Regions from separate parts of the Streptomyces sp. NPDC098789 genome, predicted to be linked through region 1. Evidence: riboswitches for the same ligand, from Rfam matches in the RefSeq annotation. Region 1 holds a riboswitch; each other region holds the start of a gene.

Region 1 (3,757 bases):
CGCAGGGCGTCGGCCGGCCCGTCCTGCTCCCAGAACCGTTTGTGCGGACTGCGCCCCATGGCCACCACCTCGCGCACGGTCAGCCCGAAGGTGCCGCTCGCGTCCTGCGGCACGACCGCGACCCGACGGGCCCGTTCCTTGACGCCCAGCGAGGCCGCGTCCACACCGTCCAGCACGACCCGCCCGCCGGTGGGCCGCAGGGTGTCGTACACGCAGCGCAGCAAGGTGGTCTTGCCGCTGCCGTTCGGACCGACCACGCCGACCGTCTCGCCGGGGTGGGCGGTCAGGTCGACGCCGTGCAACAGCGGCTTCCCGTCGATCTCGTAACGCACGGCCTCGGCCCGTAGTTCCAGCGCTCGCGAGGGTGGCGACGCCGTCATCCGGTCACCCCCTCGCTGCGGCTGGAGCGCCGCAGCATCCACAGGAAGAACGGCCCGCCGACCAGCGCGGTGACGACGCCGACCGGAATCTCCTCGGGCGCGGCCGCGGTACGGGCGACCAGGTCGGCCAGCATCAGGAACACGGCCCCGCCCAGCGCGGCCACCGGCAGCAGCGCCCGGTGCCCGGCGCCGACGACCATCCGGGCGGCATGGGGAACCATCAGCCCGACGAAACCGATCGCACCGCTGAAGGCCACCAGCACTCCGATGACCAGGGAGGTCAGCACGAAGACGGCGGCCCGGAAGCGACCGGTGTCGAGCCCGAGGGTCCGCGCGTCCTCCTCGCCTGCGAGCAGCAGGTCCAGCGGCCGGGCGAGGCCGAGCAGCAGCCCGGTCCCCACGGCCAGGACGGCCGCGGGCAGGGCCAGCTCGTCCCAACGCGCCCCGCCGAGGCCGCCGAGCGTCCAGAAGAGGATGGAGCGGACCTCCTCGGCCCGCGCCGAGAGGACCAGCACCAGACTGGTCAGCGCGGACAGGATGTACTGGACGGCGACCCCGGCGAGGATCAGCCGCCCGGTGGTCATGGTCCCGCCGCGCCGGGCCAGGGCGTACACGGTGACCAACGCGCCGAGCGATCCGACGAACGCGGCCAGGGGCAGCGTGACGCTGGTCGCGACGCCCGCGCCGAGGCCGAGCACGATGACGGCCACGGCGCCCGCGGAGGCCCCGGAGGACGCGCCGAGCAGGAACGGGTCGGCGAGCTGATTGCGCACGAGGGCCTGCAACACGGCGCCCGTCACGGCCAGTCCGGCTCCGACCACGGCCGCCAGCAGCACGCGCGGCATCCGGACGTCCCACACGATGGAGGCGAAGGCGCCGGGGCTCGGTCCGTCGGCCACGATCTCCAGCACCTGGCCGGGAGCGATCCGCACCGGCCCCAGCGCCAGTCCCGCCACCGCGCAGGCGGCGAGCGCGAGGGCGAGGAGGACGAGGACGAGCGGGGTGCGGCGGCGGTCCGCCCTCACCGGGCGTCGGGGTGCAGCTGCCCGGCGAGGGATTCGACGGCGTCGGCGACGCGCACCCCGAGCACGGCCGAGGACAGCGGCAGGACGACGAACCGCCGGTCCCTGATCGCGGGAACCTGGGCGAGGGCCGGGTCGTTCAACAGGCGCTGCTTCTTGGCTTCGACGCCGGTCCCGCCGTAGTCGTAGATCAGCACGGTATCGGGCTTGCGCTCGATGACCTTCTCCCAGGAGACATCGCCGAAGGTGTCCTTCAGGTCGGCGAAGGCGTTCGTCCCGCCCGCCAGGGAGACGATCTCGTTGCCGATGCCGTTGCCGCCCGAGGTGAAGGCCGCCGTCTCCCCGGAGTCGTAGACGAAGACGGTCGGGCGCGCCTTGTCCTTCACGCGCGCCGCGACGGCGTCGATGCGGCGCTGCTCGTCCTCGATCAGCCGCGCGCCCCGGTCGGGCACCCCGAAGGTACGGGCCACCTCGGTGATCTCGGTCTTCAGCTGCTCGAAGCGGACCGGGCCCTGGGTGCAGTACTCCACGCTGAGACGGGTGTTGATACCGCTCTTCCCCAGCGTCTCGCGGTCGCGCCCCTGGGACTTGTCGAAGGCGCTGGAGTAACCGCCGTAGACGAAGTCGGGGTTGGCGCCGAGGAGCAGCTCCTTCGACGGGTACTCCTTCGCCAACACCTTGATCTTGTCGTAGGCGGGCCGGTACGCGGGCAGGACGGCGTCGTCGAGGTAGGCGGTGCCGGCCATCCGGTCGCCGAGGCCGAGGGCGAGCAGCACCTCGGTGGCGTGCTGGTTCATGGCGACGGCGCGCCGGGGCGGTTCCCGGTACGTCGTGGTCACACCGCAGTTGGTCACGGTGTACGGGAACCCCGCGGCGCCGGACGTCGGCCGCGGCGCGCCGTCGCCCGTAGCCCCCTCCTCGGCGGCGCCGCAGGCGACGAGCGGTATCAGGAGGGTCAGGGGGGCGAGCGGGGTGAGCGCGCGCAGGGCGGCGCGGAAACGCGACATGACGGAGCCTCTCCTGGGGATCCTCGTCCCCGGGTCAAAAGGAAGTCGAAAGGAAATCGACAAGGAAAGGGCGGCACGTCAGTGTCTGACTCCCGGACCCGCGAGGGCCCGGTCACAGTGGCGGGACCGTACCGGTTTCACACCGGTTTCCTGGTACGCGCCGCCCGGGGGTAACCCGGACAATTCTGCCAGACCATCCGCGCCCGGGTGCCGGCGCCCGACCGCCCGCGCCGGCCGCGGAGCCCCCTGGGCCGCCGACCGAGCTGAATCGATACAGCAGCTCAGGGACGCATTGGCCGCCTCATTGCTGGGGACCACTTCGGAAATCGACGGCTCCGTCACACCCGGAGGACCCCCCATGAGCACCTCACCCGAGTGGCGACAGCTCACCGACCACCTGATGTCCGTACCCGAGCAGATCTACGAAGGCTGGAACAGCACCGTCGGCTGGGACAACTACACCCGTTGGGGCCGCGAGTTCGGCGAGGACGGAGTCGCGTGGTGCGTCATCTTCGACTGGTGCACCTACCACGACGCCGGTCTCGACGCGATCGTGCCCAAAGTCGACAACGTCTCGGCGTTCAGCGACTGGGCGCAGCGCCGCGGCCAGTGGTCCGCGTACCCCAGCGCCGGCGCGTGGGTGAACTTCGGCAACGGCGCGCACACCGAGATGGTCACCGGTTTCGACGCGGACACCGTGTACACCAAGGGCGGCAACTCCATCCGGGCCGGGGCCGTGGACCACGGGCAGGGCAACGGCGTCTGGTCGCACTCCAACCCCCGCCGCAGCAGCTACGTCACCGGCTACTTCGCCCCCCGCTACCCGGACGGCGAGTGCCCGCCGACCGCCGACCCCCAGGACCCCCGCGGCGGGTCCGCCATCACCGCCTGGCGCTGGGCGCCACCCGTCACCGCGCCCACCTTCGAGCCGTTCCCGGGCGCGGCCTGGTTCACCACGGGCCGCCGCTCGCCGATCGTCTCGGCCATGCACGACCGCCTGGTCGCCGTGGGGTGCGACCGGTACGAGTCGAGCCGCAACAAGGACGTCATCGGCCGCGGTGACAAGACCAGCTACGAGGCGTGGCAGCGCACGTGCGGCTTCACCGGGGCCGCCGCCACCTGGCCCCCCGGCCGTACCACCTGGGACCTCCTCCAGGTCCCCAACGTCTGAGCCGAACGCCCCGTGGACCACCTGAACGCCCGAAGCCCGGGGTGAACGCGGCGCGTTCACCCCGGGCTTCGGAGGGTTTCCCTTGCAGGGGCGGCAGGACTCGAACCTACGACATTTGGTTTTGGAGACCAACGCTCTACCAACTGAGCTACGCCCCTTCGATGGCCCTAGCTTCGC
Region 2 (3,757 bases), on a different contig from region 1:
CCGCACGCGCTACGCCGACGCCACGCTGCGCCCCTGGTTCGTGGTCTTCGACGGGGACGCGAGCGCCTACACCGCGCCCGCCATCGACACCGGCTGGTACGACCGCAACCACTACCTGCTGATCGCCACCGACGCGCAGGGCGTCGCGCCCGCCATCGACGGCACCCGGCCCACCGAGGCGCAGGCCCGCGACCGGGTCGCCCTGCTCGCCGGGCAGTACCACGCCTCCGTGGTCTCGGCCGACTGGTATCCGCTGCCCGCCGTGCTGGCGAGCGTGGTGCCGCGCGGCTGACCACCCGTCGGACGGCCGCCGGCCGGCCGCCCGCGACGACGGCCGGGTCCGGCCCCCCGGGTCACGGGCCCTCCAGCATCCCCGCCACCTGCTCCACGGTCAGGCAGGGCAGCGGAGCCAGGATCCGGGCGACCTGGGGGGCGAAGGTCTCCGAGGTCGCCAGCACCTCGGCGGCCGGGCCGTCCGCGAGGGTCTCGCCCTGCGCCATCAGCACCACCCGGTCGGCCGCCCGCACGGCGAACTCGACGTCGTGCGTGGCGATCAGCACCGCCGTGCCCCGCGCCGCCAGCTCGTCGACGATCCGGATCAGCGCCGCCTTGGCGCGGTGGTCCAGGCCGCGCGTCGGCTCGTCCAGCAACAGCACCCCCGGCGTCGCGGAGAGCCGGACGGCGAGGACGAGCGCCAGCTTCTGGCCCTCGGAGAGGTCCCGCGGGTGCATGGCGTCGTCGACCCCGGGCGCCAGCAGGTCCAGCAGCTCCCGCGCGGAGCGCACGCCGGAGGCGGCCGACTCCACGTCCACCTGGGCGAGTTCCTGCCGTACGGTCACCCGGCTCAGCAGGTCGGTGGGCGTCTGGGTGACCATCGCGACCAGGTGCCGGACCTCGGCGGCCGGGAGCGTCCCGGGGTCCCGACCCCCCTCGCCCCCGACCGTCACCGTGCCCGAACGCCGCGGCCCCGACCCGTGCAGGGCGTGGAGCAGCGAGGATTTGCCGCAGCCGCCCGGTCCCATCAGGGCGGTGACCTCCCCGGCGCGCAGCACCAGGTCCACCTTGTGCACCGCGGGCAGCCCCATGTGCGTCACGGTCAGCCCGCCGGCCCGCAGCGCCTCGCCCCCGCCCGCCGGTGCGGCGGGGCGCACCGGAGCCGGTGTCCGCCCGGCCAGTCGGGTCCGCAGCCGGGCCGCGGCCGGGCGCGCCTCCTGGTCCGACAGTGGCAGGGGGGTCCAGCCCGCGAGCCGCCCCAGCTCCACCACGGGCGGCGCGACCGTCGACGTACGGAAGACCTCGGCGGGCCGCCCGGACACCACGGTCCCGTCCCCGGGGAGGTGGATCACCCGGTCCGCGTACTGCGCGACCCGCTCCAGCCGGTGCTCGGAGAGCAGCACCGTCATCCGCAGTTCGCGCACCAGTCGGGTGACGACCGCCAGCACCTCCTCGGCCGCCGCCGGGTCGAGGGCCGAGGTCGGCTCGTCCAGCACCAGCACCCGGGGGTGCGCGGTCAGCACGGAACCGATGGCCACGCGCTGCTGCTGGCCGCCGGACAGCTCGTGCAGCGGTCGGTGGCGCAGCCCGGTCAGGTCCAGCAGGGCGAGGGTCTCCTCGATCCGCGCGCGCCGCACGGCCGCTTCCACGGAGAGCTGTCCCATCGCGTAGGCCAGCTCCTCCTCGACGGTGTCGGTGACGAAGCCGTCGAGCGGATCCTGGCCCACCACACCGACCAGGTCCACGAGTTCACGCGGTGGATGCTCGGCCGTGTCCCGGCCGCCGACGGTCACCCGGCCGTACAGGGTGCCGCCGGTGAAGTGCGGGACGAGTCCGTTGACCGTACCCAGCAGCGTCGACTTGCCGACGCCGGTGCGCCCGACGACCAGGCACAACTCGCCTTCCTCGACGGTCAGATTCACGTCCCGCAGCACGGATCGGGGCGCGTCGTCGTACTTCACACTGACGTTCTCGAAGCTGATCACGGGGATTCCTTGGCGGTGCGGACCAACTCTGGGGCTACAGAGGTCGGTTGAGGTAGCTCGGATGGTAACCGACACCCTTGACGGGGAGTACCCGCCGAAGCACACGCGTCCCGCGCCGAAGGAATCCCCGTGGCCGCCCGCTAGAAGGAGGTCCAGGTGAAGGCGACCTCGTCACCCGTCTTGATCTTGAACTGGCAGCCGCCGACCGGGGTGGAGGCGCCGTTCACCGAGATGTTCCAGTACGCCGTGCCCCCGCCGGAGACGTTCTTGACGGTGTCCACCGAGAAGTCGTCGAACGACGCGTACCAGGTGCCGTCCCAGCCGAAGTGGCGCTGGCGGGCCGCGTCGTCGAGGGCGGCGGTGGGCGTGGGGACCGGGCTCGGGTTCTGCGCGCCGTTGGTGCCGTCGCACTTGTGGGTGCCGCCGGTCGCGGTCGTCACCTCGTGCCCCTTGGTCAGCACCAGGCCCTTGAAGAGGTTGCCGTCGGGGCCCTGCACGGTGAGGCGCACCAGGACCGGGGCGTTGGTGCGGGCGGCGGTCGTGTGGGCGACGGCCGGAGCGGCGGCCGTCAGTGCCAGCCCGAGGGCGGCGGCGGTGACGGCGGTACGGCGTATGAGCATGCTGCGCATGGCGGGGTGCCTTTCTTCGCGCTGTAGTCCGTGACAGTGGAAGCGTTCGGCGTGCCGTGGCAGGTGCTCCGACTCGCGGCCCGCCGCCCCGAGGGGCAACGGGCCGCACACGGTTGCAGGTCAGCGCCGGATTCGCACCGGCTTCCCCTGGTCACGCACGCATGAAGTTGTGGATCGTACGGCCGCCGGGATCCGGTCACCCGGGCCCGATCGGCCGTGCACGGTCATCATAGGGGCACGTCGGGTCAGGGCGAGGGGCTCACCTGCACGGTGGTCAGCGCCCCGCCCGACGCCTCCTTGACCACCGCGATCCGGGTCCCGGTGTCCGGCACCTTCACCCCGACCTGCGGCAGATCGGCGTTCCAGTAGCCGCCGTGCCGGTCGTCGAAGACGGGCACGCCCGGCCGGGCGGGCACCACCAGCGGCGCTCCCGCCTTGTGCAGCACGATCCGGTCGCTCGGCCGCAGCGAGAACGTCGCGTCGAAGGTCTGCGCCCGCGCGTTGACGAGCGACCCGTCCGTGAACCGCAGCGCCCCGGGCCGGGCGTCGACCGGCAGCAGCAGGCCGCCGCCGGGGTGCGCCTTGGTGGTGTTGTCGCTGTACGCGGTGTCCCACAGCCAGATCAACACGCCCTGCTGGTAGGGGTAGAACTCCACCGAGTCGTCGCCCTGCCCGAAGTTGTACGGTCCCGTTCTGAGGTACTCGCCGAAGCCGGTGTAGCGCCGGTTCTCCACCACGTAGGCACGCGGGTGCTGCTCGGTTCCGTAACGGCCTTCGGTGCGCGACCACTTGATTGCCGTCCAGCCGTTCGCCCCCTGCTCCGCGCCGTCGCGCAGCAGCTCGCGGCCGTCCGCGGTGATCCGCAGGTCGTCGAAGGCGACGCCCTTGCCGTGGGTGTTGCTGTCCGAGGTCACCCGCAGTCGCAGCGAGACGTGTCCGCCCGCGTACGCGCCCAGCGGCACGCCGAGTTCGGTCCAGCCGCCCGAGGCGCCGGAGATCCCCTTGGCGGGGATCGCGGCGCCGCCGACCGTGCCGGGCAACGCCGCCCAGGTGGTCCCGCCGTCGGTGGAGGCCTCCACGGTCAGGAAGTCGAAGTCCTGCTCCACGTCGTACCAGACCCGGGCGTCGAGCCGGGCCGGGGCGCCGGCC
Region 3 (3,757 bases), on a different contig from region 1:
TTCAGCATCATCAAGACCTTCGGCCACCGCACCGACTTCCAACTGCCCGACCGGGCCAAGGTCACCATGACCGCCCCCTTCATGCGTGCCTACGCCGAACTCCTCGTCCGCACCTGCCACCGGCGCGGCGCCCACGCCATCGGCGGCATGTCCGCACACGTCCCCGGGAAGGACGCGGCCGCGAACGAGGCGGCGCTCGCCAAGGTCCGGCTCGACAAGGAGCGCGAGGCCGAGGACGGGTTCGACGGCTCCTGGGTCGCCCACCCCGCCCTGGTGCCCGTCTGCCGCACGGTCTTCGACGCCGTGCTCGCCGACCGGCCGCACCAGCTCGACCGTACGCGTGAGGACGTCCGGGTCACCGCGGCCGACCTGCTGTCGGTCCGGCGGGTCGCGGGCCCGCCCACGGCCGAAGGCATCCGTGCCAACGTCGCCGTCGCCCTCCGGTACTTCGACGCGTGGCTGCGCGGCAGCGGCGCCGTCGCCCTGTACGGGCTGATGGAGGACGCGGCGACCGCGGAGATCGCGCGGGTCCAGCTCTGGCAGTGGCTGCGCCACGGCACGGCCGACCGCGCGGGCGTGCGGGAGATCCTCGACGCGCAGTGCGCCGCGCTCGCGAAGGAGGATCCGGACGCCCGGGTCGCCGAGGCGCGCGCCGTCCTCGAGCGGACGGCGCTCCAGCGGGACCTACCGGCCTTCTTCACCCCCGACGCGTACGCCCGCCACCTCGTCCGCCGTCCGGAGGCCCGCGCATGAGCGCCGCCAGTGACAGCAGCGCCACAGCCACAGCCACAGCCGCCACCGGCGCGGGCGCGGCGATCCGCAGGGTCGGCGTCGTCGGCGGCGGCCAGATGGGCGCGGGCATCGCCGAGGTCTGTGCCCGTGCGGGCCTCGACACCGTGGTGTGCGAGACCGACGCCGCGGCCGCCCTGGCCGCCCGCGAACGCGTGGCCGTCTCCCTCGAACGCGCCGTCCAGCGCGGCAAACTGGACCGGCTCACCGCCGAGGACGCCCTGGCCCGGCTCGTCTTCTCCGGCAGCCTGGACGACCTCGCCGACCGGCAGCTCGTGATCGAGGCGGTGGTGGAGGACGCGGCCGTGAAGACCGAGACCTTCGCCACCCTCGACAAGATCGTCGAGGACCCGGGGGCGGTCCTGGCCACCAACACCTCCGCCATCCCCGTCATGCGACTGGCCATGGCCACCGGCCGCGCCGACCGCGTCGTGGGCCTGCACTTCTTCAACCCGGTGCCCGTCCTGCCCCTCGTGGAGATCGTGTCCTCGCTGCACACCACCCGCGAGACCGTGGAGACGGTGGAGGCGTTCGCCCGCGACGCGCTCGGCAAGACGGCCGTCCGCTCGCAGGACCGGGCCGGCTTCGTCGTCAACGCGCTCCTCGTCCCCTACCTGCTCTCGGCCATTCGGATGGCCGAATCGGGCTTCGCCACCGCCGCGGACGTCGACGCGGCCATGGAGCTGGGATGCGCCCACCCCATGGGCCCCCTGAAGCTCGCCGACCTCATCGGCCTGGACACCGTCGCGGCCATCGCGGAGTCCCTCTACGCCGAGTTCAAGGAGCCGCTCCACGCCCCGCCACCGCTGCTCCGGCGCATGGTCCAGGCGGGTCTGCTGGGCCGCAAGAGCGGCCGCGGGTTCCATACCTACGACCGGGGCTGACGAGGGACCCGGTGGTACGGCTCCCGGGTTGAGGGACCCGGGAGGCACGGAGCAGGAGCGCGCGGTGGCCCGGTGAGCCACCGCGCGCTCCCTGCGCGTCGGCCGCGGGGTGTCTCATCTCACCGTCCGGGATGTGGTCAACATCCGCCCGACCGGGCCGCGTCGACCTAAGCTGACCCCCAGCAGCTGGTTCGCCCCGTCCGCCAGGCGGGATGCGTCGTAAGAGGGAACCCGGTGGGAATCCGGGACTGCCCCGCAGCGGTGAGCGGGAACGACCGCCGTCATACGCACTGGACCCGTACGGGTCTGGGAAGCGACGGCCACTAGGTGCCCGCCGGGAGACCGGCAGGCGCGCCCGCAAGTCCGAAGACCTGCCCGTTGCCCGCGCACGCACGGTCGTGCGCGGATTTCCTGGTGACCTCGTGGGCGGGTCGGTCGGGGGCGCCCCGGACCTGTTCCGGGGGAACGACGGACGGTCGCAGCCGGTGCCTCGCGCACGGCGGTGCGACGGGCCGTCCGCTCTGCCACCCCTTCGCGCCTCGCGTCCGTCACCGGGACTCATGGAGACGTACTCGCGAAGGAGAGTTCCGTGACACCCGAGAACACCACCCGTTCCACCACCGCCCGTTCCGCCACCTCCGCGGCCGCGCCGGACCCGGCCGTACGGGCCACCGTCCACGGCTACCCCCGGCAGGGGCAGAACCGGGAACTGAAGAAGGCCGTCGAGGGCTACTGGAAGGGCCGGGTCGAGGCCGACGCCCTCCGGGCGACCGCCGCGACCCTGCGCCGGACCCACTGGCAGCAGCTGGCCGAAGCGGGCATCGGCGAGGTGCCCACCGGTGACTTCTCGTACTACGACCACGTCCTCGACACCAGCGTCATGGTCGGCGCCGTCCCGCCCCGCCACCGCGCCGCCGTCGAAGCGGACCCGCTGGACGGCTACTTCGCCATGGCCCGCGGCACCCAGGACGTGGCGCCGCTGGAGATGACCAAGTGGTTCGACACCAACTACCACTACCTGGTCCCTGAGCTGGGCCCCGACACCGAGTTCACCGCCGACTCCGCCAAGCAGGTCGCCGAGCTGAAGGAGGCCCTGGCGCTCGGGCTGAACGCCCGCCCGGTGCTGGTCGGACCGGTCACCTATCTCCTGCTGGCCAAGCCCGCCCCGGGCGTGCCCGAGGACTTCCAGCCGATCACCCTGCTCGACCGGCTGCTGCCCGTCTACGCCGAGGTGCTCGCCGACCTGCGCGCGGCGGGCGCCCAGTGGGTCCAGCTCGACGAGCCGGCCCTGGTCCAGGACCGCACCCCGGCCGAGTTGGGCGCGGCCGCCCGCACCTACCGCGAACTGGGCGGGCTGGCCGAACGCCCCAAGCTGCTCGTCGCCTCGTACTTCGACCGGCTCGGCGAGGCGCTGGCGGTCCTGGCCAAGGCACCCGTCGACGGTCTCGCCCTCGACTTCACCGACCGGGCCGCCGGCAACCTCGCCGACCTGGCCGCTGTCGGCGGCCTGCCCGGGAAGCGCCTGGTCGCGGGCGTGGTCAACGGCCGCAACGTCTGGATCAACGACCACGAGGCCTCCCTCGCCACGCTCGGCACCCTGCTCGGTCTCGCGGGCAGCGTCGACGTCTCCTCCTCCTGCTCCCTCCTGCACGTTCCGCTGGACGTCACCGCCGAGCGCGACGTCGACCCCCAGGTGCGGCGCTGGCTGGCCTTCGCCCGGCAGAAGACCGCCGAGATCACCGTCCTGGCCCGCGGCCTCGCGCAGGGCACGGACTCCATCGCCGCCGAACTCGCCGCGAACCGCGCCGACCTCGCCTCCCGGGCGCACTCGCCGATCACCCACGACCCGGCCGTGCGCGCCCGCACCGCGGCGGTCACCGACGCCGACGGGCGCCGCTCCCAGCCCTACGCGCAGCGGGCCGCGGCCCAGCGGACCCACCTCGGCCTGCCCCTGCTGCCCACGACGACCATCGGCTCCTTCCCGCAGACCACCGAACTGCGCACCGCCCGCGCCGACCTGCGCGCCGGACGGCTCGACGAGGCCGGCTACGAACGCCGCATCGAGGCCGAGATCCGCGAGGTGA
Region 4 (3,757 bases), on a different contig from region 1:
CAGGTGGAGAACGCGGCCGAGATCGGCATGGAGCACAACCTGGGCCTGACCTGCGACCCGGTCGGCGGTCTGGTGCAGATCCCGTGCATCGAGCGCAACGGCATGGCGGCCGTCAAGGCCGTCACCGCGGCGAAGATGGCGATGCGCGGCGACGGCAGCCACAAGGTCTCCCTCGACAAGGTCATCAAGACCATGAAGGAGACCGGCGCCGACATGAAGATCAAGTACAAGGAGACGGCCCGCGGCGGGCTCGCGGTCAACGTCATCGAGTGCTGACCAGGACCTGATCCCGAACGACGGCGACCAGCCCAGATGCACCCCTTATGGACAATCCAGACCGCATAAATGGCGGGAAACATTTGTTTGAAATGGATTGATCATGCTTGAGGGGGAACCACCGCGTCTGGGCTGGTTTCTTCATGATCCGGTACGCAAAAGTGGGGCCTGCGACGTTGCACGCAGCACCCGGCGGTCGGCCAACCGTCTTGGACCACACGCCTTTTGCTCACTGGAGGACTCGATCATGGCAAGCATCCGCACCATCCGCGTGATGGCGGCGCTCGCAGCGCTCCCCCTCGCCGCCGCCCTGTGCACGGGCGTGGCGCAGGCCGACAACGGAGCCGGCGCGGCCAACGCGTCGAACGCGGCCGTCGCCAGCATCCTCGGCAGCGGGGTGGGCGGCAGCAACACCGGCAACTCCTCCACCGCGCAGCAGGTCGCCACCGGTTCCGGAGCCTCGAACCAGAACAACACGGCCCAGTCGAACGGCTCCGGCTTCACCGCCATCGGCCAGTCCAACACGCACGAGTCCGTGGTCTTCAACCCGGTCCCGTAACGCGCACGACCGCCCCCGGGGCCCGGTCCGCATCGGCGGGCCGGGCCCCGGCCCGTGCGCCGCGTGCAACCGCGAGGCCGTATGGCGTGTCTTCCACGATGACACTACTGTCCCCACATCCGAAGAATCGGGGGACGTCATGCTGGACCACCTCATACGCTCCGTCCGCAACTCAGTCCACTCGCTGCGGCGCGGTACGCGCCCCGGCTCCGTCCACCGGCGGCGGCTGGCGGCCGTCACCGCCGGGTTGCTCCTCACCGCCGGACTCGGCCTCGCCGTACCGGCCTCCGCCTCCGCCACCCAGACACCGCTCGTGACCAATGCCCGCTGGGGCGGGCACTGCACCTACGACCGGATCGTCATCGACCTCCAGGGCTACGTCCCCGGGGTCACCGTCACTCCCGTCTCCGAGCTCGTCTACGACGGCTCCGGCAAGCCCGTCCCGCTCGCCGGGACGTACTTCCTGGAGATCCGCCTGCACCCGGCCCAGGCGCACGACGACGCCGGGCACTCCGTCTACACCGGCCCCAAGCTCCAGAAGATCTACCTCAGCAAGCTCAAGGGCCTCGCCTTCACCGGCGACTTCGAGGGGTACGTCACCTTCGGCGCCGCCTTCGACACCGCACCGCAGTTCACCACCTCCACGCTCCACAACCCGGAGCGCTTCGTGGTCGACATCGCCCACCCGAACGTCTGCTGAGACGGCTCCGGGTGCCGCGCGCACCTGAACGACGGCGCCGCCGACGGCCCGTTGCCCCTGGTCAGGTAGGGTCAACGGGCCTTGGTGTACGGGAAACCGGTGGGAAACCGGTGCGGCCCTCGCCACTGTGAACGGGAAGTCCGGCGCCACCCTGCGGGGAGCCACTGGACCGGGCGGGAGACCGCCCGGGCCGGGAAGGCGGCGCCGCGGCATCAGCACCCGTGAGCCAGGAGACCGACCGGGGTGCGTTGTTCCATCCACGAGGTGCTGGAGAGGTCTCCCTACACATGCATATAGCCGAGGGGTTCCTACCCCCTTTGCACGCGGCCGCCTGGGGCGTCGCGTCCGCCCCCTTCGTCGTCCACGGAGTGCGCGCCCTGACCCGCGAGGTCAAGGCGCATCCCGAGAGCACCCTGCTGCTCGGGGCGTCCGGTGCGTTCACTTTCGTCCTGTCCGCCCTGAAGATCCCTTCGGTGACGGGCAGTTGCTCGCACCCCACCGGGACGGGGCTCGGTGCGATCCTGTTCCGCCCGCCGATCATGGCGGTGCTGGGCACGATCACCCTGTTGTTCCAGGCCCTGCTGCTGGCCCACGGCGGGCTGACCACGCTCGGCGCGAACGTCTTCTCGATGGCGATCGCGGGCCCCTGGGCCGGATACGCCGTCTACCGCCTGCTCAAGCGGTTCGACGCGCCCCTGATGGTCTCGGTCTTCTGCGGCGCCTTCTTCGCCGACCTGATCACCTACTGCGTGACCAGCGTGCAGCTCGCGCTGGCCTTCCCCGACCCGGCGTCCGGCTTCGCGGGCTCGCTCGCGAAGTTCGGCGGGATCTTCGCCGTCACCCAGATCCCGCTGGCGGTCAGCGAGGGCCTGCTCACCGTGCTCGTGATGCGGTTGCTGATGCAGTCGAGCAAGTCGGACCTGGTGCGGCTCGGCGTGGCCAAGCTGACCGGCGCCCGCACCACCGCGCGCAGCGAGCAGGGGACGGCCGTCCGATGACCAGGAACGCGAAGATCAACACCCTGCTGCTGCTCCTGGTGGCGGCGCTGGCGGTGCTCCCGATCGCCCTGGGCCTCGGCGAGGGCAAGGAGGAGCCGTTCGCCGGCGCCGACGCGCAGGCGGAGACGGCGATCACGGAACTCAGGCCGGACTACGAGCCGTGGTTCTCCCCGCTGTACGAACCCCCCTCCGGGGAGGTCGAGTCGGCGCTCTTCGCCCTCCAGGCGGCGCTCGGCGCGGGCGTGCTCGCCTACTACTTCGGGGTGCGCCGCGGGCGCCGTCAGGGCGAGGCCGCCGGCGCGGGCCACGGGGACGACCAGAGCTCCCGGGGCGCGTGAGGCGGTGCTGCCCATCGACGCCGCGGCGCACAGCAGCCGCTGGCGCCGCCGACACCCCCTGGAGAAGGCCCTGCTGGGGCTCGGGCTGACCGTCACCGCGGTCTGCCTGCCGCCCTGGCCCGGCGGACCCCTGGTGGCCGCCACCACCCTCGCCGTGCTGCTCGGCCCGGCGGGGGTGCCCCCGCGGCAGTTGTGGCGGGCCTTCCGGATCCCGCTCGGGTTCTGCTTCACCGGGGCGGCTCCCCTGCTGCTCGCGGTGGGCGGCCCGGCGGGGCTGGTCTCCCTGGCCCCGGACGGCCCGCGGCACGCCGTCGAACTGCTGCTGCGCACGTCGGCGGCCTCGCTCGGCGTGCTCCTGTTCGCCTTCACCACCCCGGTCTCGGACGTCCTGCCCCGGCTGGTGCGGGCCGGGGTGCCGGCGCCCGTCGTCGACGTGGCGCTGGTGATGTACCGGATCGGCTTCCTCCTGCTGGACTCCCTCGCCCAGGTCCGCCGGGCCCAGGCCGCCCGGCTGGGCCACAGCGGCCGGGCCGCCGCCTGGCGGTCCGTGGCGGGGCTGGCGGCGACCGCCTTCGTCCGCGCCTTCGACCGCGCGTCCCGGCTCCAGAGCGGGCTGGCGGGGCGCGGCTACGACGGCACGCTGCGGGTGCTCGTACCGCAGTCCTCCCCGTCCTGGCGGTTCCTGACCGCGTCGGGAGCCCTGCTCGCCGCGCTGGTCGCCGTCACCCTCGCCTCGAAGGGCTTCGTCTCGTGAACGTACCCGTGGAACCCGAACCGCTCGTCCGGCTGGCGGGCGCGGGCTACGCCTACGAGGACGGGCCCGCCGTGCTGTCCGGCGTGGACTTCCCGATCGCCCCGGGCCGGGCCCTGGCCCTGCTGGGCCGCA

What was found. A riboswitch is a leader RNA that binds a small molecule or an ion and turns the genes downstream of it on or off. The one in region 1 is predicted to bind cobalamin.
Region 2: another riboswitch for cobalamin. It lies ahead of ACIQWR_RS12700 (DUF4430 domain-containing protein); the one in region 1 lies ahead of ACIQWR_RS11470 (ABC transporter substrate-binding protein).
Region 3: another riboswitch for cobalamin. It lies ahead of metE (5-methyltetrahydropteroyltriglutamate--homocysteine S-methyltransferase); the one in region 1 lies ahead of ACIQWR_RS11470 (ABC transporter substrate-binding protein).
Region 4: another riboswitch for cobalamin. It lies ahead of ACIQWR_RS03075 (energy-coupling factor ABC transporter permease); the one in region 1 lies ahead of ACIQWR_RS11470 (ABC transporter substrate-binding protein).

What each region holds. Positions count from the first base shown of each region.
Region 1 is NZ_JBIWAJ010000004.1:309,341-313,097, forward strand. Features, by position in the region: gene ACIQWR_RS11460 (ABC transporter ATP-binding protein) at 1-380, opposite strand, end outside; gene ACIQWR_RS11465 (FecCD family ABC transporter permease) at 377-1,438, opposite strand; gene ACIQWR_RS11470 (ABC transporter substrate-binding protein) at 1,402-2,409, opposite strand; cobalamin riboswitch at 2,468-2,603, opposite strand; gene ACIQWR_RS11475 (peptidoglycan-binding protein) at 2,768-3,580, shown strand; tRNA gene ACIQWR_RS11480 (tRNA-Trp) at 3,666-3,738, opposite strand.
Region 2 is NZ_JBIWAJ010000005.1:24,824-28,580, reverse strand. Features, by position in the region: gene ACIQWR_RS12710 (phosphatidylinositol-specific phospholipase C domain-containing protein) at 1-292, shown strand, start outside; gene ACIQWR_RS12705 (ABC transporter ATP-binding protein) at 354-1,979, opposite strand; gene ACIQWR_RS12700 (DUF4430 domain-containing protein) at 2,120-2,608, opposite strand; cobalamin riboswitch at 2,649-2,787, opposite strand; gene ACIQWR_RS12695 (immune inhibitor A domain-containing protein) at 2,854-3,757, opposite strand, start outside.
Region 3 is NZ_JBIWAJ010000003.1:188,139-191,895, reverse strand. Features, by position in the region: gene aceB (malate synthase A) at 1-753, shown strand, start outside; gene ACIQWR_RS08360 (3-hydroxybutyryl-CoA dehydrogenase) at 750-1,673, shown strand; cobalamin riboswitch at 1,894-2,046, shown strand; gene metE (5-methyltetrahydropteroyltriglutamate--homocysteine S-methyltransferase) at 2,263-3,757, shown strand, end outside.
Region 4 is NZ_JBIWAJ010000001.1:629,691-633,447, reverse strand. Features, by position in the region: gene ACIQWR_RS03090 (L-serine ammonia-lyase) at 1-276, shown strand, start outside; gene ACIQWR_RS03085 (hypothetical protein) at 524-835, shown strand; gene ACIQWR_RS03080 (hypothetical protein) at 975-1,535, shown strand; cobalamin riboswitch at 1,577-1,793, shown strand; gene ACIQWR_RS03075 (energy-coupling factor ABC transporter permease) at 1,823-2,533, shown strand; gene ACIQWR_RS03070 (energy-coupling factor ABC transporter substrate-binding protein) at 2,530-2,871, shown strand; gene cbiQ (cobalt ECF transporter T component CbiQ) at 2,876-3,625, shown strand; gene ACIQWR_RS03060 (energy-coupling factor ABC transporter ATP-binding protein) at 3,622-3,757, shown strand, end outside.